Regions from separate parts of the Pseudarthrobacter ribosi genome, predicted to be linked through region 2. Evidence: riboswitches for the same ligand, from Rfam matches in the RefSeq annotation. Region 2 holds a riboswitch; each other region holds the start of a gene.
What was found. A riboswitch is a leader RNA that binds a small molecule or an ion and turns the genes downstream of it on or off. The one in region 2 is predicted to bind S-adenosylmethionine.
Positions count from the first base shown of each region.

Region 1 (7,767 bases), on a different contig from region 2:
GTGGGCGGGCCCGGGGATGCCGACGCCCGTGTGCTTCGGCACGCCGCCGGACTCCGGCGGTTCTCCCGGCGGGGCCTTCTGATCGGTGCCGGCGCCGCCTCCGTGCTGGCGGCGGACATGCTGTTGACCCGCCGGGTGCAGGCCGAACGCCGCGTTCATAGAATCCTTACGGTGCCGGACGAGACCGCCGAGCGGTACTTTCCCAACGCCAGCTGGTTCCTCTTTCCCGGCTACAAGACGAGCTGGGAGGAAGCCTTGTGGATCCTGAACGCCCTGCGTGGTGCGCTGAACCAGCGCGGCCAGCTCGCCGCCGTCGGCTACTCCAATGTGGGCCTCGACATCGACCAAATCGTGATCGCCGTGGTCGAGCACGCGCGCGCACATCAGTTGACCACGTTCTACTTCTACGGCCACAGCTTCGGCGGCATGGTGGCCACCCAGGTCGCCGCCCGGCTCCGGGAACTGCACGGAATTGAGGTGGCGTTTATCCTGCTGGACTCCAGCCCGTACAGCAAATACGACGTGCTGGACCAAAGCTGGTTCGAGGGGGTCGTGTTCCTCTACGAAAGCGGCTTCCGGTTCCCCTCGGTGCTGCGCGGCGGTTACGAACTCGGTGAGCGGATGATGCACAAGGACGAGCGCAGCTGGGGGCAGGTCGTGGACCAGACCCTGGAACAGCTTTCGCCGATTGCGCCCTCCAGCGTGTTGATTCAGTCCGAGTCCGCCTTCATCTACCACTACGACGCCACCCGCTTCGCCGGAAAGCTCGGCGGGACCCGGATGGCCTTCATCGGCAACCCGCGGGACCGGACGGTCGACTACGAGACCGCCCGTGACTCCTGGTCGCTGACCTTCAAGGACAACATGGCCGCCGACTCACTGCGGACCGACGGCGCCCAGCCGGCGCACGCCAGCCCGGGCTGGAACCCGTTCATCTACCGTCCGGTGCTCGAGGAGCTGCAGGACGAGATCCTGCCGCTGCCTTCCGGCGGGGGCAAGAAAACCGCCTTCTAGGGGACGGGACTTAGATCTGGTTCTTCAGGTCGGCCACGGAGTTCAGGATCTGGTTGGGCCGGAACGGGTAGGCGGCGATGTCGTCCTTGTGGGTGATGCCGCTGAGCACCAGCACGGTGTGCAGCCCCGCTTCCATCCCCGCGATGATGTCGGTGTCCATCCGGTCGCCGATCATGGCCGTGGTTTCTGAATGCGCGTCGATCTGGTTCATGGCCGAGCGGAACATCATCGGGTTCGGCTTGCCCACAATGTAGGGTTCCCGGCCCGTGGCCTTGGTGATGAGCGCCGCGATCGCGCCGGTGGCAGGCATCGGGCCGTCCTTCGAGGGGCCGGTGGCGTCCGGGTTGGTGGCGATGAACCTCGCCCCGCCCAGGATCAGCCGGATGGCCATGGTGATGGCTTCAAAGGAGTAGGTCCGGGTCTCGCCGAGCACCACGAAGTCCGGGTCCTGATCGGTGAGGATAAAACCGGCCTCGTGCAGCGCCGTCGTCAGGCCCGCCTCGCCGATCGTGTAAGCGCGGTTGCCGGAATCCGAGCCGCGGACCTGGTCCTTGAGGAACTGCGCGGTGGCCAGGGCGGAGGTCCAGATGTTCTCTTCGGGGATTTCCAGGCCCGAGCTCTTCAGCCGGGCGGCGAGGTCCCGGGGCGTGAAGATCGAGTTGTTGGTCAGGACGAGGAAGCGCCGGGACGTGTCCACCCAGCGCTGGATGAGTTCGGCGGCGCCGGGGATGGGCTGGTTTTCGTGGACCAGGACACCGTCCATGTCGGTCAGCCAGCACTCGATCTCCTGGCCGCTGCGGTACACGGATTTGAATGAACGCACGTGGTCCGAGTCTTCCCTGTGGTCTGTCTGCTGATCCGCCATGATGTCCTCCGCCGATAATGTGCCGATGCCAGTCCCAGTCTAATGTTGAGTCGTGACTGAACCCGAGATACCCAGCGAAACCCTTTCCGGCACCCTGGCGGAGCCGGAGGCGGAGCCCAAGGCGGAGGTCGGCGTCGGGCCTTGGGAAGGGGAACTGCCGGAGGGCACGCACTGGGACCCGGACCTCCTGGCGGACGGGGACCGCCGCAACGTAGTGGACAAATACCGCTACTGGAAGCACGAGTCGATCGTCGCGGACCTGGACTCCAAGCGGCACAACTTCCACATCGCGATCGAAAACTGGCAGCACGACATGAACATCGGCACTGTCGTGCGCAGCGCCAACGCGTTCCTGGCCAAGGAAGTGCACATCATCGGGCGACGCCGGTGGAACCGCCGCGGGGCCATGGTCACCGACCGGTACCAGCACATCCGGCACCACCCGACCGTCGCGGACTTTGTGGAGTGGGCGCAGGGGGAGGGCCTGGCGATCATCGGCATCGACATCTTCCCGGACTCCGTCCCGCTGGAAACGTATGAACTGCCCAGGGACTGCGTCCTGGTGTTCGGCCAGGAGGGCCCGGGGCTCTCCCCCGAGGTCCACGAAGCGGCGGTGGACACTTTGTCGATCGAGCAGTTCGGTTCCACGCGCTCTATCAATGCCGCCTCGGCCGCCGCCATCGCGATGCACGCCTGGATCCGCCGGCACGTGTTCAACCAGCTCCCGGGGTAGGGGCCCGGCCGGCCGCGGGTTGTACGTGGTGCGAACGGGATTCCGCGCGAGCGAGTATTACAGGCCCGAGTGACCGTAAACACTGCACGGGCGAAGGAATGGCTAGGATGGTTCCTAGCCGACGAGGTTCACTCCAGGGTGAGCCCAGCCCGCAGACGAAACTCACTTTAGGAGTCAGCATGCCCATTGCAACCCCAGAGATTTACTCCGAGATGATCGACCGCGCTAAGACGGGTGGCTTCGCGTTCCCCGCCGTTAACGTCACGTCCTCCCAGACCCTCAACGCGGCCCTCCGTGGCTTCGCCGAGGCCGAGTCCGACGGCATCGTCCAGGTCTCCACCGGCGGCGCTGCCTACTGGTCCGGAGCCTCCACCAAGGACATGGTGGCCGGTTCGCTGGGCTTCGCCGCGTTTGCCCGCGAAGTCGCCAAGAACTACGGCGTCAACATCGCCCTGCACACGGACCACTGCCCCAAGGACAAGCTGGAGGGCTTTGTCCTGCCGCTGCTGGCAGCCTCCGAGGCCGAGGTCAGGGCCGGCCGCAACCCGCTCTTCAGCTCGCACATGTGGGACGGGTCCGCCGAGACCCTGCCGGAAAACCTGCGCATCGCCCGTGAACTGCTGGAGCGCACCGCTGCCGCCAAGATGATCCTCGAGGTCGAGATCGGCACCGTCGGCGGTGAGGAAGACGGCGTCGAGAACGCCATCAACGACAAGCTGTACACCACGGTCGAGGACGCCCTTGCCACCATCGAAGCCCTCGGTGCCGGCGAGAACGGCCGTTACATCACGGCGCTGACCTTCGGCAACGTGCACGGCGTCTACAAGCCCGGCGGCGTCAAGCTCCGCCCGGAGATCCTCAAGGACATCCAGGAGCAGGTCGGCGCCAAGATCGGCAAGGCCAACCCGTTCGACCTGGTCTTCCACGGCGGATCCGGCTCCTCCGAGAAGGAGATCGCCGACGCCGTCTCCTACGGTGTGATCAAGATGAACATCGACACCGACACCCAGTACGCCTACACGCGCCCCGTGGTGGACCACATGCTCCGCAACTACGACGGTGTGCTGAAGGTCGACGGCGAGGTCGGTAACAAGAAGCTTTACGACCCGCGCGTCTGGGGCGCCTCCGCCGAGGCCGGCCTCGCGGCCCGCGTGGTCGAGGCTGCCCAGCAGCTCGGCTCCACCGGCAAGACGTTCTAGGCATGTCGGACGAGTTCCGCAAGAACCTGATGGGCCCCGAGCCCACGCTCCTGCCCGCCGAGACCGAGGTCTACGCGGCGCTGGACGCGGGCCAGGAAGCCCTGGACCTTGTTGAAAAGCACCCGACGTCCTCGCTGCTCTGGGCCGTGCTGGCCGAGGAAGCATGGACCGAGGGCCGGACCATCGACTCCTACGCCTACTCCCGCGTCGGCTACCACCGCGGCCTGGATTCGCTGCGCCGCAACGGCTGGCGCGGCGTCGGGCCCATCCCGTGGGAACACGAACCGAACCGCGGCTTCCTCCGGGCCCTGTATTCGCTGGGCCGGGCTTCCGCTGCGATCGGCGAGGCCGAGGAGCCGGAGCGGATCGAGAAGTTCCTCAACGACTCGGACCCCTCCGCCAAGGCAGCCATCGAAGCCGAAAAGCGCTAACCGCAACGCGGGGTCACTTCGGGCCCATTCCACACCCTGGGATGGACCGGAAGCGACTCCGTGTTGGTAGTTAAAGTCCGACGGCGGGCGTCCACCAGTTAGGTGGGCGCCCGCCGTCGTTGTTGCGGAAAATCAGCTGGTCTTGGCCAGGCCGGTGCGGGCCATGGCGTCCGCGTACACGGTGCCCATCTCGTCGAGGTACTGCTCCTGGCGGGCCGGGGTTCCGGCGAAGGCGCGGCCGCTGAGCGACCGGACCTTGTAGGTCTTGAGGCCGCGGCGCCAAATCATGGGCACCTCGGTCTTGAGGAGAAGGTTCGCGAGGCGGTTGGCCTCGGTGCCGTGGGCCACAATCACCGAGGCGCGGGGCACGACGGCGAGGAACTTCAGCAGCGGCTTCAAACCTGCGGAAATCTGGTCCGGCGTGAACTTGCCGTTGGGCTCGCCCGGCACGTACCAGGGGTGGACGTTCCAGGGCATCACGTACTCGGGCCGCAGGCCGAGCTTCCACTGGACGCCGAGCAGGCGGGTGGCCGCTTCCTCGTCACCGGCAGTGATAAAACCGGACTCGTCCTCGGTCCCGATGTTGGAGAAGAGGCTGATGATCCGGCACTCGTCGACGTCGTGCAGCGGGTCCACATACGGGACGTTCGTGCCAGCTTTGGTTGCCTGCAGCGTGTCGCACAGCTCGTTGACGGCTGCAACGCTAGGTTCGTAGCGGCGGCTCAGAAGCTGTTCGCGTGAATTTTCAGTGGCCAAGGCTGTCATATATTGCTGAGTCTCCTGCGGGATTGGTAAAGCTGCCAGACCGTACGCGGCATACCGGGCACCGGGGCATGCCAAGCACGGTGTGGTTTGAAATGTGGTGTGGACCGATTCCTGGTCGATCCTTATTAGTCTATCAAGCCCTGCGAAATGACGTTTCTGCCGAAGTCGGATTACCAGAGCCTCGTGGTCGCGCGGCGGGCGCCTTCCCCCAGGGATTCCAGCTTGGCAAAGGCGATTTGCGGGTGCACGCGGCCGCCGAGGCCGCAGTCTGTGGAAGCAATCACATTTTCCCGGCCCACCAAGTTGGCGAAGCGTACGATCCGGTCCGCCACCAGGTCGGGGTGCTCGACGACGTTGGTGGCATGGGAGACGACGCCGGGGATGATGACCTTTCCGTCGGGGAGCTCGGTGTCCTCCCAGACCCGCCATTCGTGCTCGTGGCGGACGTTCGCGGCCTCGAAGGAGTATCCGCCGGCATTGATCTGCAGCACGGAGCCGATGATGTCCGCGAAGGGGATGTCCGTGGTGTGCGGGCCGTGCCAGGAACCCCAGCAGACGTGCAGCCTGATCTGCTCCTGGGGGAGGCCGCGCAGGGCCCAGTTGGTGGCTTCAACCCTGAGCTGGATGAATTTGAGATAGTCCGCCAGGCTCGGTTCCGGGTTGATCTGGTCCCAGCTTTCGGCCAGCGACGGATCGTCGAGCTGGACCGTGAGCCCGGCGTCGATGATGGCCTTGTACTCCTCGCGCATGGCGTCCGCGCAGGCGTACAGGAGTTCCTCATCGGTCTTGTAGTACTCGTTGGCGACGCGGGCGCAGGAGCCGGGGGAGAGGGAAGCGACGAAGCCTTCGGCGAGTCCGGCGGCGGCCAGGCCGGTTTTGAGGTTGGCGATGTCCGAGCCCACGAGATCCTGCCCGGTGTAGTGCAGCGGGCCGGCGATCTTTGGCTGCGTGACACTCTTGCGGTGCGCCAGGATCCCGGCGGACGGGTCGTCGTAGGCCTCGCTGAACTTCTGCCGGTCGCGCCGGTCCGGGAACGAGGTCAGCACGATGTTGCCCGGTGTGGAGCGGTGCACCGCGGCGTCAGCCCAGCGGTCGACGTCCGTCGGCTCGAGGCCGCCGAGCCGGCTGAAGGAGTAGTTCCACCACGCGCCGTAGTCCACCGAGCTGGACATCGTGTGCCCGTATTCGCCGTCGTTGGGGATATCGATGCCGAGGTCCTTCTGGCGCTGGACGATGTCCACCACGGAGGTTTCCAGCAGATCCAGGAACTCGGGGGTGACGCCGTCTGCTTCCCTGGCCTCGTTCGCGGCGATGAGTTCGGGGGTGCGGGGCAGGGATCCGGCGTGTGTGGCGCGGATATGGTCGGTGTTCTGGCGCATGGGGCGCTTCCTTTCCATCGGTCCTGGCGGTAGCACCCGTCGCCGCCACAAGGCTGTGTCCGGGCAGGGTTGCTGCGGCGTCAACGGTCCAGGTCCCTCGGCCGCTCGGGATGGTCAACTCTCACTTAATTCCACCCGGCCGGCCTGCGCAAGTCCGTGCGCCGGAGTTCCGCTGGCTGGACGCCGCGTCGCGGGCCGCGGCCGGCGGGAAGTCCATTGGATGGTCAAATGAACTGCCGCGACCTTGATCGGCTAAACTTGGGTGGTAAGAGCCCCGGACTCTGGCGTTGATGGTAAGAGCACAGCGGTAGATTCGGGGCATTCTCATGAACGGCGCTGAGCTCCGGTGACCACCCAGGTGAGTCACCCGGACTTCAGCCCGAACGAATGGGGGAGGATCCCATGCCAGCAATCGTGATCGTCGGAGCCCAATGGGGCGACGAAGGCAAAGGTAAGGCCACTGACCTGCTTGGTGGCCGAGTCGACTACGTCGTCAAGCCCAATGGCGGCAACAATGCCGGACACACCGTCGTCGTAGGCGGTGAGAAGTATGAGCTTAAGCTCCTTCCGGCTGGCATCCTGAGCCCCAACGCGATTCCGATCATCGGCAATGGCTGTGTGGTGAACCTTGAGGCGCTGTTCCAGGAGATCGACGGCCTCGAAGCCCGCGGCGCCGACACCTCCAAGCTGCGTGTCTCCGCCAATGCCCACCTCGTGGCGCCCTACCACCAGGTCCTGGACAAGGTCACGGAGCGGTTCCTCGGCAGCCGCGCCATCGGCACCACCGGCCGCGGCATCGGCCCGGCCTACATGGACAAGGTCGCCCGCCTCGGCATCCGCGTCCAGGACGTTTTTGACGCCTCCATCCTGCGCCAGAAGGTCGAAGGGTCGCTGCGGCAGAAGAACGAACTCCTGGTCAAGGTCTACAACCGCCGCGACATCGAGGTGGACGAGATCGTGGAGTACTTCCTGTCCTTCGCCGAGCGCCTCCGCCCGCTGGTCATCGACAGCACGTATGTCCTGAACACCGCCCTGGACGAGGGCAAGGTGGTCCTCATGGAGGGCGGCCAGGCCACGTTCCTGGACGTCGACCACGGCACCTACCCCTTCGTGACCTCCTCGAACCCGACGGCCGGCGGCGCCTCCGTGGGCTCGGGCATCGGCCCCACCCGCATCTCACGTTCCATCGGCATCATCAAGGCGTACACCACCCGGGTGGGCGCAGGCCCCTTCCCGACGGAGCTGTTCGACGAGATGGGCATGTACCTGCAGAAGACGGGCGGCGAGTTCGGCGTCAACACCGGCCGGCCGCGCCGCTGCGGCTGGTACGACGCCGTGCTGGCGCGCCACGCCTCCCGCGTCAACGGGTTCACGGACTACT
Region 1 is NZ_JBVAYZ010000013.1:12,162-19,928, reverse strand. It holds gene ACZYZ5_RS13545 (thioesterase domain-containing protein) at 1-1,014, shown strand, start outside; gene ACZYZ5_RS13540 (HAD-IIA family hydrolase) at 1,025-1,879, opposite strand; gene ACZYZ5_RS13535 (TrmH family RNA methyltransferase) at 1,947-2,612, shown strand; gene fbaA (class II fructose-bisphosphate aldolase) at 2,792-3,811, shown strand; gene ACZYZ5_RS13525 (DUF3151 domain-containing protein) at 3,814-4,242, shown strand; gene ACZYZ5_RS13520 (uracil-DNA glycosylase family protein) at 4,375-5,007, opposite strand; gene ACZYZ5_RS13515 (cobalamin-independent methionine synthase II family protein) at 5,178-6,386, opposite strand; SAM riboswitch class I at 6,398-6,503, opposite strand; gene ACZYZ5_RS13510 (adenylosuccinate synthase) at 6,789-7,767, shown strand, end outside.
Region 1: linked by a shared signal. The riboswitch ahead of ACZYZ5_RS13515 (cobalamin-independent methionine synthase II family protein) and the one ahead of ACZYZ5_RS20325 (aminotransferase class V-fold PLP-dependent enzyme) in region 2 are both predicted to bind S-adenosylmethionine.

Region 2 (7,767 bases):
CGGCTTCTGCACCTTCTACAACGACGAGCTTTGGATGGAGGGCATCCACATCCCCGAGTACCACCAGGGGAGCTGGACCAACCACGCCGCGCGCCGCCGTCGGAAGCTGCTGCTGCACCGCGACGAGCTCACCAAGATCTCGCACAAGATCCGCGAATCCGGCTTCACGATCGTCCCCCTCCAGCTCTACTTTCTGGACGGCCGGGCCAAGGTGGAGATCGGTGTCGCCCGCGGCAAAAAAGAATACGACAAGCGCCAGACCCTGCGCGAGCAGCAGGACAAGCGCGAGGCCCTGCGTGTCATGCGCGAGCGGAACCGGCGCTAGGGACCGGCGCAGCGAAACCGCAGGAATGATTCCGCCGGGACGTGCGTTATGCTAGATAGTCCGGGAAGGAACGGGGCGGGAACCGCAGCAGCGGTTCGGCACCGGACCTGTCCGGTTTGATAAAAAAATACGGGGATGATCGGTTTCGACGATGTTAGTCGCGACAGGTGAAGCGGGCCGAGGATGCAGAATTATCTCGTAAACGCTGTCTGCAAACCAATAAGTGCCGAATCAAAACGCACTGACTTCGCTCTTGCTGCCTAAGCAGTAAGACAGTCCGTCAGCCCGAGGTTGCTATTGCCCCGGATCCTGGCGTCATTTAAATAGCCACTGCTGTTTACCCCCGTCATCGGGGTGAACGGGACTCTTTGATGACTGGGCCCGGATCAGCCAGCTGTTTGTAGCGTGGCTGGGGCCGAGAAAATCCGACGCAAACTGCGCCCGGAGAAGCCCTGACAACACGACATCGGACGGGGGTTCAATTCCCCCCATCTCCACCATCGGAGGCCCGGAAACGGGTGCTCCACCCCGTAAAGTTCCACACAAAAGGCCGGAAGCGACAGCTTCCGGCCTTTTGCTTTGCCTGCACTGCCCGGCTGGCGGGCCGTGCTCAGCGCTTTTTGATGTGGGCGACGGGGTCAGCGTGCGTTTCCGCGACGTTCTTGGACTTCTTCTCGGCCCGTTTTTCCTTGATGGTTTTCACCGGCTTCTTGGCCGAGCTCTGGTGCGGCGTTTTGTCAGGCATGTGGGCGCTCCCTAACGGCAGGGGGCCCGGGATGGCCCCCGTGATACTAAGTTACGCCTCGGGTACCGCGACGTCCACGATGCCGACGAAGCGGCTGCCCACGCCCTCATACTCGCTGCGGACCAGCCCGGTGGCGACGCCGGGAACTTCGTACGGCGCGTGGTGGGCGCAGCACACGTAGGTGAATTCCGGCCACCACTTCTTCGGCCGGGACGCCTCGGAGAACCCGCAGACCGCGCAGGTCAGCTGGACCCAGATGGGGCGCTTGCCGGTGCGGTTGGCCTTGGACTGGACAAGCCAGGCCGGCGGGTTGTCCAGGAGGTCGCCGAGCTCGGCGTCGCTCAGCCGGGACGGGATGCCGTGACGGTGAGCCATTTCCAGCGGAATGTCGAGGATCTGGGCTGCTTCACGTCGGGTAACCATGGTTCAACGATACGGGATGGGACGGTCCCCAAATCGCCGTCAGGGCGCGGGCGTTAGGCTCGTCACAGCCCTGTGAGGGCCAGCCCGAGCGCGGCCGCCGCCAGGCCGGCGACAAGGTTCGCGGCAATGTTGAGGGCGGCGGCGCAGAACCGCGTCTCGCTCACCAGCCGCACCGTGGCGGTGGTCCACGAACTGAAGGTGGTGAGACCGCCGGCGAGCCCGGCCGTGAGGCCGGACTGCCACTCGGCCCCGAGCCCCAGCCGCCCTGTGATCCCCAGTGCGGCACCGATGATGAAGGAGCCGGTCACGTTGACGGTCAGGGTCGCCCAGGGCCAGTGCGGATGACGGTCCGGGCGGTGCGCAAACCAGGAGTCGACGGCGAACCGCAGCAGGGCGCCGGCGATGCCGAAAACTCCCACTAACACGGCGGTGATCATGCGGCCCCGCCGCCCAGATCGGCCAGGGTCTTACCGGTTTTCCAGCCGGCGGCCGCGGCGCCGAGGCCCAGGAACAGTGACAGGCCCAGGTAGGCCAGCCAGCTGGCATGGAAACCGGCACGGAACTGCTGGTCGATGGCGAACACCACGGCCGAAAAGGTGGTGAAGGAACCCAGCAGTCCAGGCCCGAGCCCGGCCCGCAGCCAGAAGGCTGTTCTCGGCCGCGCGATCCAGACCGTGGTGAGGGCCGCCAGGACAAAGCTGCCGACGACGTTGATCACCAGGGTGGTCCAGGGGATGGCGCCGGCTGTTTCGGGGAACAGCAGGCCGGCACCGTAGCGCAGTTCCGTCCCGATCAGGCCGCCGACGGCGACCGCCGCCCACGCACGCCAGCCGCTACTTTCGCTCAAGGCTGCAGCCGGGGTGGCCGGACTCGCTGTGGACCCAGAGGGCGGAGGCGACTTCCTCGGCGAGGTCGAACTCGTGCCGGGCGGCACCGGAGCCGATGCGCACCACCAGGGCTCCGCCGAACGGCTTGCGGCCCAGGACCTCGACCTCGGCGTCCAGGGCGATCTCCTCGGCCGAAAGGTAGCGCAGCAACTCGGGGTTCTCGTCGCTGATCCGGGTGATCCGGCCGGTGTGCCCGTCGTCGAGTTCGCTCATCCGGTGGGCCGCGGGTACCTGGACGAAGCCGTCCGCCGCCGGGATCGGATCGCCGTGCGGGTCCCGTACGGGGTTGCCGAGCTTGGCTGCCATCCGTTCGATGAACGTGTCCGAGACGGCGTGTTCCAGGAGCTCTGCCTCGTCGTGGACCTCGTCCCAGCGGTAGCCAAGCTCCCGGACCAGGAACGTTTCAATAAGCCGGTGCCGCCGGACCATGGACAACGCCAGCCGGACGCCGTCGGCCGTCAGCGTAATGGCGCTGTAGGGCTGGTGGTCCACGAGGCCCTGGTCCTTTAGCTTGCGGACCATCTCGGAGACCGAGGAGTTGGCCACGCCGAGTCGTTGGGCCAGCTGGGTGGAGGTGATGGGCTTGTCCTGCCACTCCGTAAAGGAGTAGATGACCTTGACGTAGTCCTCGATCGAGGAGGAGGGCAGACTGGTCTTCACAGTTTCCAGCCTACCGTCAGGCGGCGCCGGAGACCGTCAGGCCCGGACGGCCCGCCAGCTCTGCGTCAGGTAGGGGAGAGGGAGGACCTCGCTCCGGTGGTGGCCGAGGTGCCCGTGCAGATACCAGTCGAGGTTGCCCAGGACCTTGGCCCGGGTCCCCTCACCGGCCGCCAGATAGTAGCTGCGGGACTTCGTCAGCTCGATGATGTCCGCGGTGCGCACCGGATCTTCCCAGCGCGTGAGGTGGCTCTGCAGCCCCGTGAATTCCGGGCCCAGAGGCGGTGTGAAATCCGGCTTGTGGACATCGCCGGCATGCATGATGCGCGAGAGGCGGTGAACCCAGGGAACGGAGGTGTCCAGCTGGTTCCAGATCAGCCCCAGCACACCGCGGGGGCGGAGGATCCGCGCGATCTCCGTGCTGGCCAAGAGCGGGTCGCACCAGTGCCAGGCCTGGGCGACGGTCACGACGTCGAAGGCCCCGGCGGGCAGCCCGGTGTGCTCGGCGGTCCCCTCCACGGCGGTAACGTCCGGGAGCGTCCGGCGCAGCTGGTCCAGCATGTCAGCGGAAGGGTCCACCGCGACCGTGTGCAGGCCGCGACCGGCCAGCAGCGCCGTGAACTTCCCGGTTCCGGCGCCAAGGTCCGCGGCGTCCCCCGCCCCAGGGGGGATCAGCCAGTCAGCCGAATCAGCGGGGTACCCGGGGCGGACCCGTTCGTAGTGTGCCCCGCCGTCCTGGAAGCTCTGCCCCAGCTCCTGGCGGCGTTCCTCATGCAGTTTGGGTCCGCCGCGTGCCACGTGCGATCTCCTTCGGCAGGTCCGGATGGGTACCCTTCGAATTTACCGCACGCAGCAGGGCCGGTGCTCCGGCCGGGACGCCGCCGGGACGGCACCGGGACCGTCAGTCCTGGGCGCAGGGCGCCGCGCCGGCGGTGCCGGGCGTGTTGGGGGCCCAGTGCGGGTAGCTGCGGGTGTCGTTGGACGGCACCCAGCGTCCGGCATCCACGACGTAGTCCCAGCCGAGGCCGGTCCGGCGCAGCTCCTCGAGGGCGGCGAGCAGCCGCTGGGCGTCTTCCAGCCGGGAACCCAGGCCGAAACTGGCCCGCAGCGAGCCCGAGGGCAGCCCGAGCCGCCGGAGCAGGGGGTGCGCGCAGAAGCGGCCGTCGCGCAGCCCGATGCCGTGTTCGGCCGACAAGTAGGCCGCCACAAGGCCGGCGTCGTAGCCTTCCAGCGAAAAGTTGACGACGCCGATCGTGCCGGTGCCCGCTGCGTCGACAGGGCCGGCGCCTGCCGGCGAGTCGAAGGACGCACTGTCCGAGAAGATCTGGTGGACCGTCACGCCGTCGATCCGGGCGAGGCCCTCGACGAGGAAGGACCGGATCGCGTTTTCGTGCGCGTGCCACTGGTCCACGTCCAGGTCGGCGATCACCTGGGTGGCGCGGGCCAGGGTGGCGGCGCCGAGGACGTTGGGGGAGCCGCCTTCATGCCGGGCCGGGCCGGTGGTCCAGCTGACACTGTCAATCCGGGCGTCCTGCACGGCCCCGCCGCCGGCCAGGTGCGGGGTGCCGGCGTCGAGCCAGTCGGGGCGGCCGACCAGTACCCCGGCGCCGAACGGTGCGTACAGCTTGTGCCCGGAGAAGGCGAGGTAGTCGACGTCGTCCGTGGCGATGTCGATCCGGCGGTGCGGCGCCAGCTGGGCGGCGTCGACGACGATCCTGGCGCCGTAGTCGTGGGCCAGTGCGGCCAGGGCCCGGATCGGCAGGATCTCTCCGGTGACGTTGGAGGCGCCGGTCACGGCAAGCAGGCTGACGCCGCCGTGGGCGAGCTCCGCGCGGAGCAGTTCCAGGGTGGCGGCGAGGGTGGGGGCGGCGATGATGCTGCGGTGCGGGACGCGCTGCCACGGGAGCAGGTTGGCGTGGTGCTCGATGTCCAGGTACAGCACCTCGCCGGTGTGCACGCCGCCGGCGGCGGGCAGGCAGCCGGCCAGCAGGTTTAGGGAATCGGTGGTGTTCCGGGTGAAGATCACCGCATCGTCCGGCCGGCCGCCCACGAACTCCCGGACAATGGTGCGGGCGTTCTCGTAGACCGAGGTGCTGATCTGTGAGGCGTAGCCGGCGCCGCGGTGGACGCTGGCGTAGTACGGCAGGATCTCGTTGAGGTAGGCCGAGACGACGGACAGGGCAGGGGCCGAGGCGCCGTAGTCCAGGTTGGCGTAGCGGACGTGGCCGCCCTGGATCAGAGGTGCCTGGATTTCGGCGCCGGTCACTGCGGACAGCGGCCGGCGGGCCACGGCGAACCGCGCGTCGGGACGGGCCTGGCTCGCGCCGGTCTGGAATTCAGGAGTGGTGGGAATGGTGGCAGTTGTCATGGGACCTCGCTCGAAAAGGACCCCACACACCGGGGATCCGCGCTTGCCGGGTCCGTTCCGGACCGGCCAGGTCGTCACCCGGGGCACCCCACCGCGAATGGAGGGTTGCCGGCCAGCAAACCGGGGTTTCGCGCTGGCACTCGTGACCTGCTTCGAGCGTAGGTCATACCCCGTTCCGGCGGAAAGGCGCGGACGCAATGTGAAGCTGTTTGTTACGCCGGTGTCCGCCGGGTAGCCAAACCCTGGCCCTGGCGCGACGGTCCGGCGGCAGCAAGCCCGCTAGCAGGCCGCGGCAGCGGCCGGCATACCAACGGCGAAGAGGTGTTCGACAGCCGTGACACCCTGGAGTTCTTCGAAAGAGCCGACAGGAGGTCCACTGGCAGCCCCGAGCAGCGCTGGACCGAAGCGAGGACGTGTGCGCGGGCGGCCTCAACGCCAGCCAAAGGACGAGACCTCGCAATAGATTTCGAATCGATTGCACGCGGATAGGACCACCGATGCGGCGATGGTTGAACGGTTGAAAGCGGGCTGCTAGAGCAGGTCGTCCAGGCCCGGGTTGAGGCGCTTGAGGACCTCCGAGTGCAGGATGGAGTTGGTGGCGAGGGCATTGCCGCCGAACGGGCCGTCTTCGCCTTCGAGGGACGTGAAGCGCCCGCCGGCCTCCGTGACGATCGGGACCAGCGCGGCCATGTCGTAGAGGTTCAGTTCCGGCTCGCAGGCGATGTCGACGGCGCCTTCGGCCACGAGGCAGTAGGACCAGAAGTCCCCGTACGCGCGGCTGCGCCAGACCGCCTCGGTGAGGCCAAGGAACTCGTCGAGGTTGCCGCGCTGCTTCCAGCCGCCCAGGCTGGAATAGGACAGGGAGGCGTCTGAGAGCTTGGCGACGTTGGAGACTTTCAGCCGGGTGGCGGCCGCCAGCGAACGGCCCATGTACGCTCCGGCGCCCTTGGCGGCCCACCAGCGCTTGCCCAGCGCCGGGGCGCTGACGACGCCGACGACCGGCTCGCCCTCGTCAACGAGGGCGATCAGTGTGGCCCAGACGGGGACGCCGCGGACGAAGTTCTTGGTCCCGTCAATTGGGTCGATGATCCAGCGGCGGGAGCCGTGGCCGGAACTGCCGAACTCCTCGCCGAGGACGGCGTCCCGGGGACGGGAGCGGGAGAGTTGGCCGCGGATGGCTTCCTCGACCGACTTGTCGGCGTCGGTCACCGGCGTCAGGTCCGGCTTCGTCTCAACCCGAAGATCGAGCGCCTTGAAGCGGCTCATGGTCTGGGAATCTACGGAATCTGCCAGTACATGGGCAAGGCGCAGGTCGTCGTTGTAGCTCGAAGCGGGTTGACTCATGGTTCCAAACTACCGCCAAAGCGGTCGGCGGGGCGGGAGGCCACGTGGCTGCGCCGCGGGATCCGGCCGCCGCGGGGCAGCTGACGGCCGGACAGCCGCACTGCCGGACTAGGAGACGGTGCCCAGTTCCTTGACGTCCTGGGCTTCCATCCGCGGGTCGGTTCCCAGCAGGCGGCGGAGTGAGGCGAGCCGGGCGGGGCCCGATTCGCCGGCATGGCCGGCGGCCACCCAGGCGTCCACGCCGCAGTTGACGGCGCTGGAATCGTGTTTGCAGCCCCGCTCGCAGTCGTCGGTGCCGGGCTCGAGGTCGGGGAAGGACCGCAGGATCCGGTCGGGGTCCACATGGGCCAGGCCGAAGGAACGGATGCCGGGGGTGTCGATGATCCAGCTGCCCGGCGGCGCATCGTTGACCTTGAGGGCCACGGCGGAGGAGGAGGTGTGGCGGCCGCGCCCGGTCACGGCGTTCACGCCGCCGGTGGCGCGTTCGGCGCCGGTCAGGGCGTTGACCATGGTGGACTTGCCGACGCCGGAGTGGCCCAGCATGACGGTGACCTTCCCGTCGAGGTGGGCGCGCAGCTGGGAGACGGCGTCCTTGTCCAACCGGGCGGAGAGCCCGTCATCCGAGCGGGCATCGATGCCGGAGGCGGCGGAGTCCGCCGTCTTGGAGATGATCACCGGGAAGGCCAGGTGCTGGTAGTTGGAGAGGAGCTCCGCGGGATCCTTGACGTCGGCCTTGGTGACGAGCAGCAGCGGTTCGATTCCGGCGTCATACGCGGCCACGAGGGCCCGGTCGATGAACCCGGTCCGGGGCTCCGGATTGGCAGCCGCCACCACGATCACCAGCGTGTCGGCGTTGGCGACGACGGCGCGCTCGATCGGGTCCGTGTCGTCGGCGCTGCGCCGCAGCAGCGTATGGCGGTCCTGGATCTTGACCAGTCGTGCCAGCGTGTCCGGTTCGCCGCTGACGTCCCCCACGAGGGAGACGAAGTCGCCGGCGACGACGGGGTTGCGGCGCAGT
Region 2 is NZ_JBVAYZ010000033.1:23,574-31,340, reverse strand. It holds gene smpB (SsrA-binding protein SmpB) at 1-325, shown strand, start outside; RNA gene ssrA (transfer-messenger RNA) at 457-825, shown strand; gene ACZYZ5_RS20355 (hypothetical protein) at 936-1,070, opposite strand; gene ACZYZ5_RS20350 (hypothetical protein) at 1,122-1,493, opposite strand; gene ACZYZ5_RS20345 (fluoride efflux transporter FluC) at 1,556-1,930, opposite strand; gene ACZYZ5_RS20340 (fluoride efflux transporter FluC) at 1,927-2,340, opposite strand; gene ACZYZ5_RS20335 (metal-dependent transcriptional regulator) at 2,327-3,040, opposite strand; gene ACZYZ5_RS20330 (class I SAM-dependent methyltransferase) at 3,077-3,835, opposite strand; gene ACZYZ5_RS20325 (aminotransferase class V-fold PLP-dependent enzyme) at 3,939-5,405, opposite strand; SAM riboswitch class IV at 5,440-5,553, opposite strand; gene hisN (histidinol-phosphatase) at 5,937-6,749, opposite strand; gene rsgA (ribosome small subunit-dependent GTPase A) at 6,858-7,767, opposite strand, start outside.

Region 3 (7,767 bases), on a different contig from region 2:
AGCACGGCTTTGTCTCCTACGTGGAGTCGGCGCTGCAGGTCGCCGAACTGGGCCACCGCTCCACCCAGCTTCCCGTGCCGCGCTCCAGCTTTCAGGCCACCAGCATCTTTGCCCAGCTTGAGGCTGTCCGGCGGGGCGCCGGGATCGGCCTGCTGCCCAACTTCCTGGCGGTCGGTGACCCCGATTTCCTGCCCGTGCTGCCGGACGACTTCCAGCGGCAGCTTCCGATCTGGGCGGTGGCACGCGCGGAATCGCTGCGCTCGGCCCCCGTGCAGGCCGTGCTCGCAGCGGTCCGGACCGAAATTTCCACCCGCCAGGCCGTCCTGGCAGGCTGAGCCGTCCTGGCAGGCTGAGCCGTCCTGGCAGGCTGAGCCTCTCCAACAGCATCAGCCCGGCCCCCGCGTTGCGGGGACCGGGCTGATGCTGGTTCTCATACTTTTTTTGCGGTTACTTCTTGCTGTTATTTCTTGCTGGCGGCCAGCAGGTCCGCAGTGCCCTGGGCATCGGCGGCATCAACGTCGTGCAGTGAGATGCCGCGGGTTTCCTTCAGGAAGAACACCGCCACCAGCGTGACCATGCACGCGCCGAGCAGGTAGACGGCCACCGGAGTGGAGGACTTGAACTGGCTCAGCAGGGCGACGGCGATGATCGGAGCCAGCGAACCGGCGACGATCGAGGTGACCTGGTAGCCGAGCGAAACACCGGAGTAGCGCATCCGGGTCGGGAACATCTCAGCCATGAGGGCCGGCTGGCCGGCGTACATCAGGGCGTGGAAGAGCAGGCCGATCGTGATCGCCGCGAGGATGATGAGGTCGTTCTTGGTGTCCATCATTGGGAAGGCGAAGAAGCCCCAGGTGCCGCCCAGGATGGCGCCGGCCATGTAGACCGGTTTACGGCCGAAGTGGTCGGACATGCGGCCGACCATCGGGATCACGGCGAAGTGGATTGCGTGCGCCACCAGCAGCAGCAGCAGGATCCGGGAGGTGTCCGTCTGAACGATCACCTTCAGGTAGGTAATGGAGAAGGTGACCACGAGGTAGTAGAGGATGTTCTCCGCGAACCGCAGGCCCATGGCGGTGAAGACGCCACGCGGGTAGCGGCGGAAGACTTCGGCGACGCCGTAGCCCTTGTTCTCAGCGGCGACTTCCTTCTGTGCCTCCAGGAAGATCGGGGCATCCGTGACCTTGGTCCGGATGTAGTAGCCGACCAGTACGATCACGGCGGAGAGCCAGAAGGCCACGCGCCAGCCCCAGCTGAGGAAGTCGGCGGAGGACAGCGTGGCGGACAGCGTGAACAGCACGCCCGTGGCGAGCAGGTTGCCCAGCGGGACCGCGGACTGCGGCCACGAGGCCCAGAAGCCGCGGGACTTGCTCGGGCTGTGCTCGGCCACGAGGAGGACGGCGCCGCCCCATTCACCGCCGACGGCGAAGCCCTGGACAAAGCGCAGGAATACCAGGAGGGCCGGTGCCCAGTAGCCGATCTGCTGGAAGGTCGGCAGGCAGCCCATCGCGAAGGTTGCAACGCCGACCAGGATGATACTCAGCTGGAGCAGCTGCTTGCGGCCGAACTTGTCGCCGAAGTGGCCAAAGACGATGCCGCCGATCGGGCGGGCGACGAAACCAACGGCGTACGTGACAAAAGCGGCAATAATGCCGTCCAGTTCCGAGCCGGAGTTCGGGAAGAACAACTTACCAAAGACAAGGGTCGCGGCCGAGGCGTAGAGGAAGAACTCATACCATTCGACAACGGTGCCGGCCATGGAGGCCGTTACTACCTTCTTCAGTCCGGACGACTTGACGTCTTCCTCTTCGGGGCGCCTGGCGGCGTTTTGTGTACTCATTTCGACTCCTTCGGTGTCTCCGTCGACACCCTATGGACCTCTGGACAATGGACGCGGCGTGATTTGTGACACGCGGCATCATTCTCAATGAGTATGGGCGCTCCCGCCCTGAGCCTCAACGGCCATTAGTGCAGAGCGTATCTGCAAAATTGCACAAATGGTCTCATTCTCCGGTGCTTCCGTCCACGGATTCGCGGAGGAGGTCGGCATGGCCGTTGTGCCGCGCGTACTCCTCGATCATGTGGCACAGGATCCAGCGGAGGTTAGGCGCCTGCCCGTCGGGCCAGGCACGCCTGGCCAGCGAGTCCAGCCCGCCGCCGGCCAGGGCTTGGGCAACGAGGGAGCGCGAGCGCCCGACGGCATCCTGCCAGCGTGCACGGAGCTCGGCGGCGGAGTCCCCGGCGGCTGAGTGAAACTCCCAGTCCGGGCGTGCCTTCCAGTCCACCGTGTTCCATGGCGGCTGCCGGTCCTGTCCGTGCAGGGAGTGGGAGAACCAGCTGTCCTCCACATAGGTCATATGCTTCAGCAGCCCGCCGAGGGTCACAGTGGAGGCGGCGGTTTTCTCGTTGAGGCCTTCGGCATCGAGGCCGGCGCACTTCCACTCGAGGGTTGCCCGTTGGTAGTCGAGGAAGCCCAGGAGCGTGGCAGCCTCGCCGGCAGCGACGGGAGGTTCCGGACGGCCCTGTTCATCGATGATGGTCATGCGCCGTGAGCCTACCGGCGGACTCGCCGCAGAGGAAGCCCGGGGCCGGACGCTCTTCTGCCGGACCGGCGTCGGTCCCGCAAAAGACCAGCCGAAGTGGACTAGCCGAAGAAGTACCGCCGGAGCTGGCTGGTGAGCTGGCCGATCTCGGTCAGGAAACCGTCGTGCCCGATCGGCGCCTCGATGGTGTGCACGGCGACGTCGCCCGGCAGGGCAGCGGCGAGCGCGTGGGACTGGGCCGGAAAGTACAGCCGGTCCGAGTCGACGGCCGCCAGCAGGAATTCCGCCGTGGCCGGAGCCAGGGCCTCGGCGAGGGCACCGCGGCCCCGGCTGATGTCATGGCTCATGAGCGCTTCGGTGATGGCGATATAGCTGTTCGCGTCGAAGCGGCGGACCAGTTTGTTGCCCTGGTGGTCGAGGTAGCTCTCCACCTGGTAGCGGCCGCGCCCGGCGAGGGATCCGGCTTCCAGCGGGGCCTCGGAGTCCTGGGCGTTCCGGCCGAAGCGTCCGTCCAGCTCCGCGGCCGAGCGGTAGGTGATGTGCGCAATCCGCCGGGCCAGGGCCAGGCCCGCTTCGGGTTCCGGACCTCCGTAGTAGTCCCCGCCGTTGAAGTTGGGGTCCTGCCGGATGGCGAGGGTCTGCGCTTGGGCGAAAGCGATCTGTTCGGCGGTGCTGGCGGCGCCGACCGAAATCACGCCGCAGCGCAGGACCCGGTCCGGGTAGCTGACGGCCCATTCCAGGGCGCGCGCCCCGCCCAGGGAACCGCCGAGCACGGCGTACCAGCTCCGGATGCCCAGGGCGTCCGCGAGCCTGGCTTCGGCCTCGGTCGTGTCCCGCAGCGTGACGAGCGGGAACCGGGAGCCCCAGGGCTTTCCATCGGGCGCCGGCGTCGAGGGACCCGTGGAGCCGTAGCAGCCGCCGAGGATGTTGATCGAGACGACGAAGTACTTGTCCGTATCCACCGGGGCACCGGGGCCGGCGAGCTGCTCCCACCAACCCGGCTCCTCGCTGGCGCCGCGGGTGACGTGGGTGTCCCCCGTCAGCGCGTGCTCGATCAGCACTGCATTGGAGCGGTCCGCGTTGAGGGTCCCCCAGGTCTCGTAGCCGAGGGTGACGTCCGGCAGCCGGGCCCCGGATTCGAGGTCGAGGTCGCCGATCCGGAGGTGCCGGACCGTTCCGTCCGGGACAGCGCCGGCTGGCGCCGTGTCTCCCGGGGCCGGGGCAGGCGGGTGGGAGGTCTTGCTTACAGGTACACCCTGGCGGGTGACGGCAATCGTCATTTGAGGACCTAACTTCGCGCTTGCCCGCCGTCAGCTGACCGGCAGGCCAGGTCTTCACCCGGGGCACCCCGCCGCGAAAGGAGGGTTGCCGGCCAGCAAGCCGGGGCTGTCGCTGGCACTCATGACCTCCACAGAGTCTACGAAATGCGGCGCCCCGGTGGCGAAGATTGTGACGAACTTATGACTCGCCGCGCGCTTTGCGGCGTCAGTCCGGCCCCGGCGCCCGGGCCACAGGGCCGGGACGCCGGGCGCCGGGGGGGCTCAGGCGCTCTTGGCCGCGCGGAATCCGGCGTCGAGATCGGCGAGGATGTCATCGATGTGCTCCAGGCCCACGGAGAGCCGGACCAGGCCGGGGTTCACCCCGGCGACGGTCTGCTGTTCAGCAGACAGCTGGCTGTGGGTGGTCGACGCCGGGTGGATGACCAGCGAGCGCACGTCCCCGATGTTGGCCACGTGCGAGTGCAGCTCGAGGGCATCGACGAAGCGCTTGCCCGCCTCCGCTCCCCCGGCGATGTTGAAGGCGACGACGGCGCCGGTCCCCTTCGGTCCGTACTTGCGGCCGCGCTCGTACCAGGGGCTGGACGGCAGCCCCGCGTAAGCGACCGATTCGACGTCGTCCCTGGCTTCGAGCCATTCCGCCACCTTGCTGGCGTTGGCGACGTGCCGCTCCACGCGCAGGCTCAGGGTCTCAAGGCCCTGGGCGATGAGGAAGGCGTTGAACGGCGAGACCGCCGAGCCGAGGTCGCGCAGCAGCTGGACCCGTGCCTTGAGGATGTAGGAAAGGTTGGCGCCGAGGGCGCCGTCCTTGCCCAGGTCCCGGGCGTAGACCAGGCCGTTGTAGGTGGGGTCGGGGGTGTTGAAGCCGGGGAAGCGCTCCGGGTCCTTGCCGAAATCGAAATTGCCGGAATCCACGATCACGCCCGCGATCGCGGTCCCGTGGCCGCCAAGGTACTTGGTGGCGGAATGCACCACAATGTCCGCCCCCCATTCGATCGGCCGGATGAGGTACGGCGTCGAAAGCGTGTTGTCCACGATCAGCGGGACCCCTGCCTCGTGTGCCACCTCGGAGATGCCCTCGATGTCCAGCACGTCCTGGCGCGGGTTGGAGACCACTTCCCCGAAGAACAGCTTGGTGTTGGGCTGCACGGCGTCGCGCCACTGGGCCAGGTTGTCCGGGTCCTCCACGAACGTCACGGAGATGCCGAACTTCTTCAGGGTGTGCGCCAGCAGGTTGTACGTGCCGCCGTAGAGGCTGGGGCTGGCAACCACATGGTCGCCGGCCTCGGCGACGTTCAGGATCGCGAAGGTCTCCGCCGCCTGCCCAGAGCTCAGCAGGAGGGCAGCGAGTCCGCCCTCCAGGCTGGCCACGCGCTGTTCCACGGCGTCCTGGGTGGGGTTGCCGATCCGGGTGTAGATGGGGGCGAGTTCGGCGAGGGCGAAGCGGTTGGCGGCGCTTTCGGCACTGGGGAAGACGAACGACGTCGTCTGGTAGATCGGCAGCGAGCGGGCGCCGGTGGCGCTGTCCGGCTCCTGGCCGGCGTGGATCTGGCGGGTTTCGAAGGACCAGGCACTGGACATCGGGACACTCCTTAAGGGACCGGGCACAGGCCGCCCCGGAGCCCCTCGGCCCGGGTCGGCACTGGCGCCGCGCTTGCCCTCCGGCGGGTGCCGGACGGCCAGGTCTTCACCCGGGGCACCCCACCGCGTGACGAGGGTTGCCGGCCAGCAAGCCGGGGCTGTGTGCTGGCACTCATGACCTGACCCCAGTCTAGGAATCGGTTCCGGGCTCTGGATAGCTTTGTGACGAACATGAAGTTGCGGACCCGGAGGGTCCGGGACGGCCCTTCCGTTCCCCGCGGTGATGCGGAACAGCGCCCGGCGGAGACCCCCAAAAGATGACATCCCACCACGGTTAGGAGAACCTAAGCTGAGAGGGGCATCACAAAGTGTCAAGATGAGGGCATGCGCATGGATCACGTCTCTTACGCCTGTGAACAAGATGGCCTCGCTGCCACCACCGAACGAATTGCGTCTGCCCTCGGCGTCGAAGCCGTGAAGGGCGGAGTACACCCCAGATTCGGGACCCGCAACATGATCATCCCGCTCGCGGGACACAAATATGTCGAGGTCGTGGAGGTCCTGAACCACCCCGCGTCCGACAAAGCCCCCTTTGGCCAGGCCGTCCGCGCCCGCTCCGAAGCAGGCGGCGGCTGGATGGGCTGGTGCGTCGAAGTTGACGACCTCGCCCCGTTCGAGGAGCGGCTCGGCCGCGACGCCGTCAACGGCAACCGCAAGTTCCCGGACGGCCGCGAACTGGTCTGGAAGCAGATCGGCATCCTCGGGCTCATCGCCGACCCCCAGGTCCCGTACATGCTCAAGTGGGAAGGCGATCCGGAGCTCCACCCGTCGAGGGCCTACGAGAGCAACGTCAAGATGTCCGCCCTCACGATCGCCGGTTCGGCAGAGCGTGTCACCGAATGGCTCGGCGTCCCGGTCGAGAAGCCGCTGGAAGACGTGGCCGTGAACTGGCTCGCCCCCCGCGGGACACCCGGCATCCTCTCCGTCACGTTCGAGACGGCCTCCGGAGCCGTCACCATCTAACGATTCACCGCCCAACACTTCGGCCGCCATCAGCGGGTGCCAATGACGTCACCCACCGATGGCGGCCGAAACTTTTTAAGCCCGCCCCCGGCCCGCTGTTCAGGGCAACGCGGGTCAGCCGAGGCCGATGGACTTGCCGAAGAGGCTGAAACCGACGAACGCGACGACGTCCAGCACGGCGTGCGCAATCACCAGCGGCATCAGGCGCCGGGTTTTGGTGTAGACCAGCGCGAAGATGACGCCCATGATGGCGTTGCCGATGAACGGCCCGAAGCCCTGGTAGAGGTGGTAGCTGCCGCGCAGCATGGCGCTGGTGAAGATTGCCAGCGGCAGGCTCCAGCCGAACTTGCCGAGCCGGTCCAGCAGGTAACCCACCACGATCACTTCCTCCACGATCCCGTGCCGGATCGCGGACAGAACCAGCACCGGCACGGTCCACCAGTAGGAATCCAGGGCGCTGGGGATGATCGCCGTCGTAATGCCCAGCGCCCGGCCCGCGGCGTAGAGGCCCAGGGACGGGATGCCGATCAGCGCCGCCAGGCCGAACCCCTGCAGCAGGTCCCTGCCGGGGCGGTCGAAATTGAGGCCGAGCTTCTGGAATGCCGTGACGCCGCGGCTGCCGCCTCCGGGGAGGCCGGACGTCCGGTGGTCGGTGAGGAAATAGAGCGCCAGGACCACCGGCACCAGGGCGAAGAAGATATCGAGCAGCTGGTAGGTGAGATCGAAGTATTCGCGGGTGCTCTGTGAACGGTTCAGCGTGGAGGTGCCCTCCGCCAGCGGCGCCCGGGTCATCTTGTCCAGCAACTGGACCACCGAGTACACGGCGGACTGCCCCAGGGACAGGCCCAGGACGATCCAGACTTCTAGCCGCAGGCGGCGGCGGGAGGGAACGAGCATGTTCCTATCTTGCCCGGTCTTGGCTTGCCCGGCCCTACCGGCATTGCCGCCTATGCTGGGGTTTATGAGTGCGCCCGGGAAAATCATCATGATCCGGCACGGCCAGTCTGCCGCCAACGCCGACACCTCGATCTACAACCGGGTGCCCGATTACCGGATTCCGCTGACCGAGCTCGGCGTGGAGCAGGCCCGGGCGGCCGGCGAGCAGGTCCGGCGGCTGCTGGACGGCCGCCCGGTGTGCGTGTATGTCTCCCCGTACCTGCGGGCCTACCAGACCCTGGAGGCGCTCAACCTCGGCCCGCTGGTGGAGCGGGTGATCGAGGAACCGCGACTGCGGGAGCAGGACTGGGCCAACTTCCAGATCGCCGGTGAGATCGAGGACCAGAAGGAACTCCGGAACGCCTACGGCCACTTCTTCTATCGCTTCCGGGAAGGCGAGTCCGGCT
Region 3 is NZ_JBVAYZ010000007.1:44,019-51,785, reverse strand. It holds gene ACZYZ5_RS09275 (LysR family transcriptional regulator) at 1-335, shown strand, start outside; gene ACZYZ5_RS09270 (MFS transporter) at 461-1,840, opposite strand; gene ACZYZ5_RS09265 (DinB family protein) at 2,004-2,543, opposite strand; gene metX (homoserine O-acetyltransferase MetX) at 2,645-3,823, opposite strand; SAM riboswitch class IV at 3,835-3,950, opposite strand; gene ACZYZ5_RS09255 (bifunctional o-acetylhomoserine/o-acetylserine sulfhydrylase) at 4,085-5,401, opposite strand; SAM riboswitch class IV at 5,466-5,581, opposite strand; gene ACZYZ5_RS09250 (VOC family protein) at 5,786-6,424, shown strand; gene ACZYZ5_RS09245 (CPBP family intramembrane glutamic endopeptidase) at 6,539-7,321, opposite strand; gene ACZYZ5_RS09240 (histidine phosphatase family protein) at 7,386-7,767, shown strand, end outside.
Region 3: linked by a shared signal. The riboswitch ahead of ACZYZ5_RS09255 (bifunctional o-acetylhomoserine/o-acetylserine sulfhydrylase) and the one ahead of ACZYZ5_RS20325 (aminotransferase class V-fold PLP-dependent enzyme) in region 2 are both predicted to bind S-adenosylmethionine.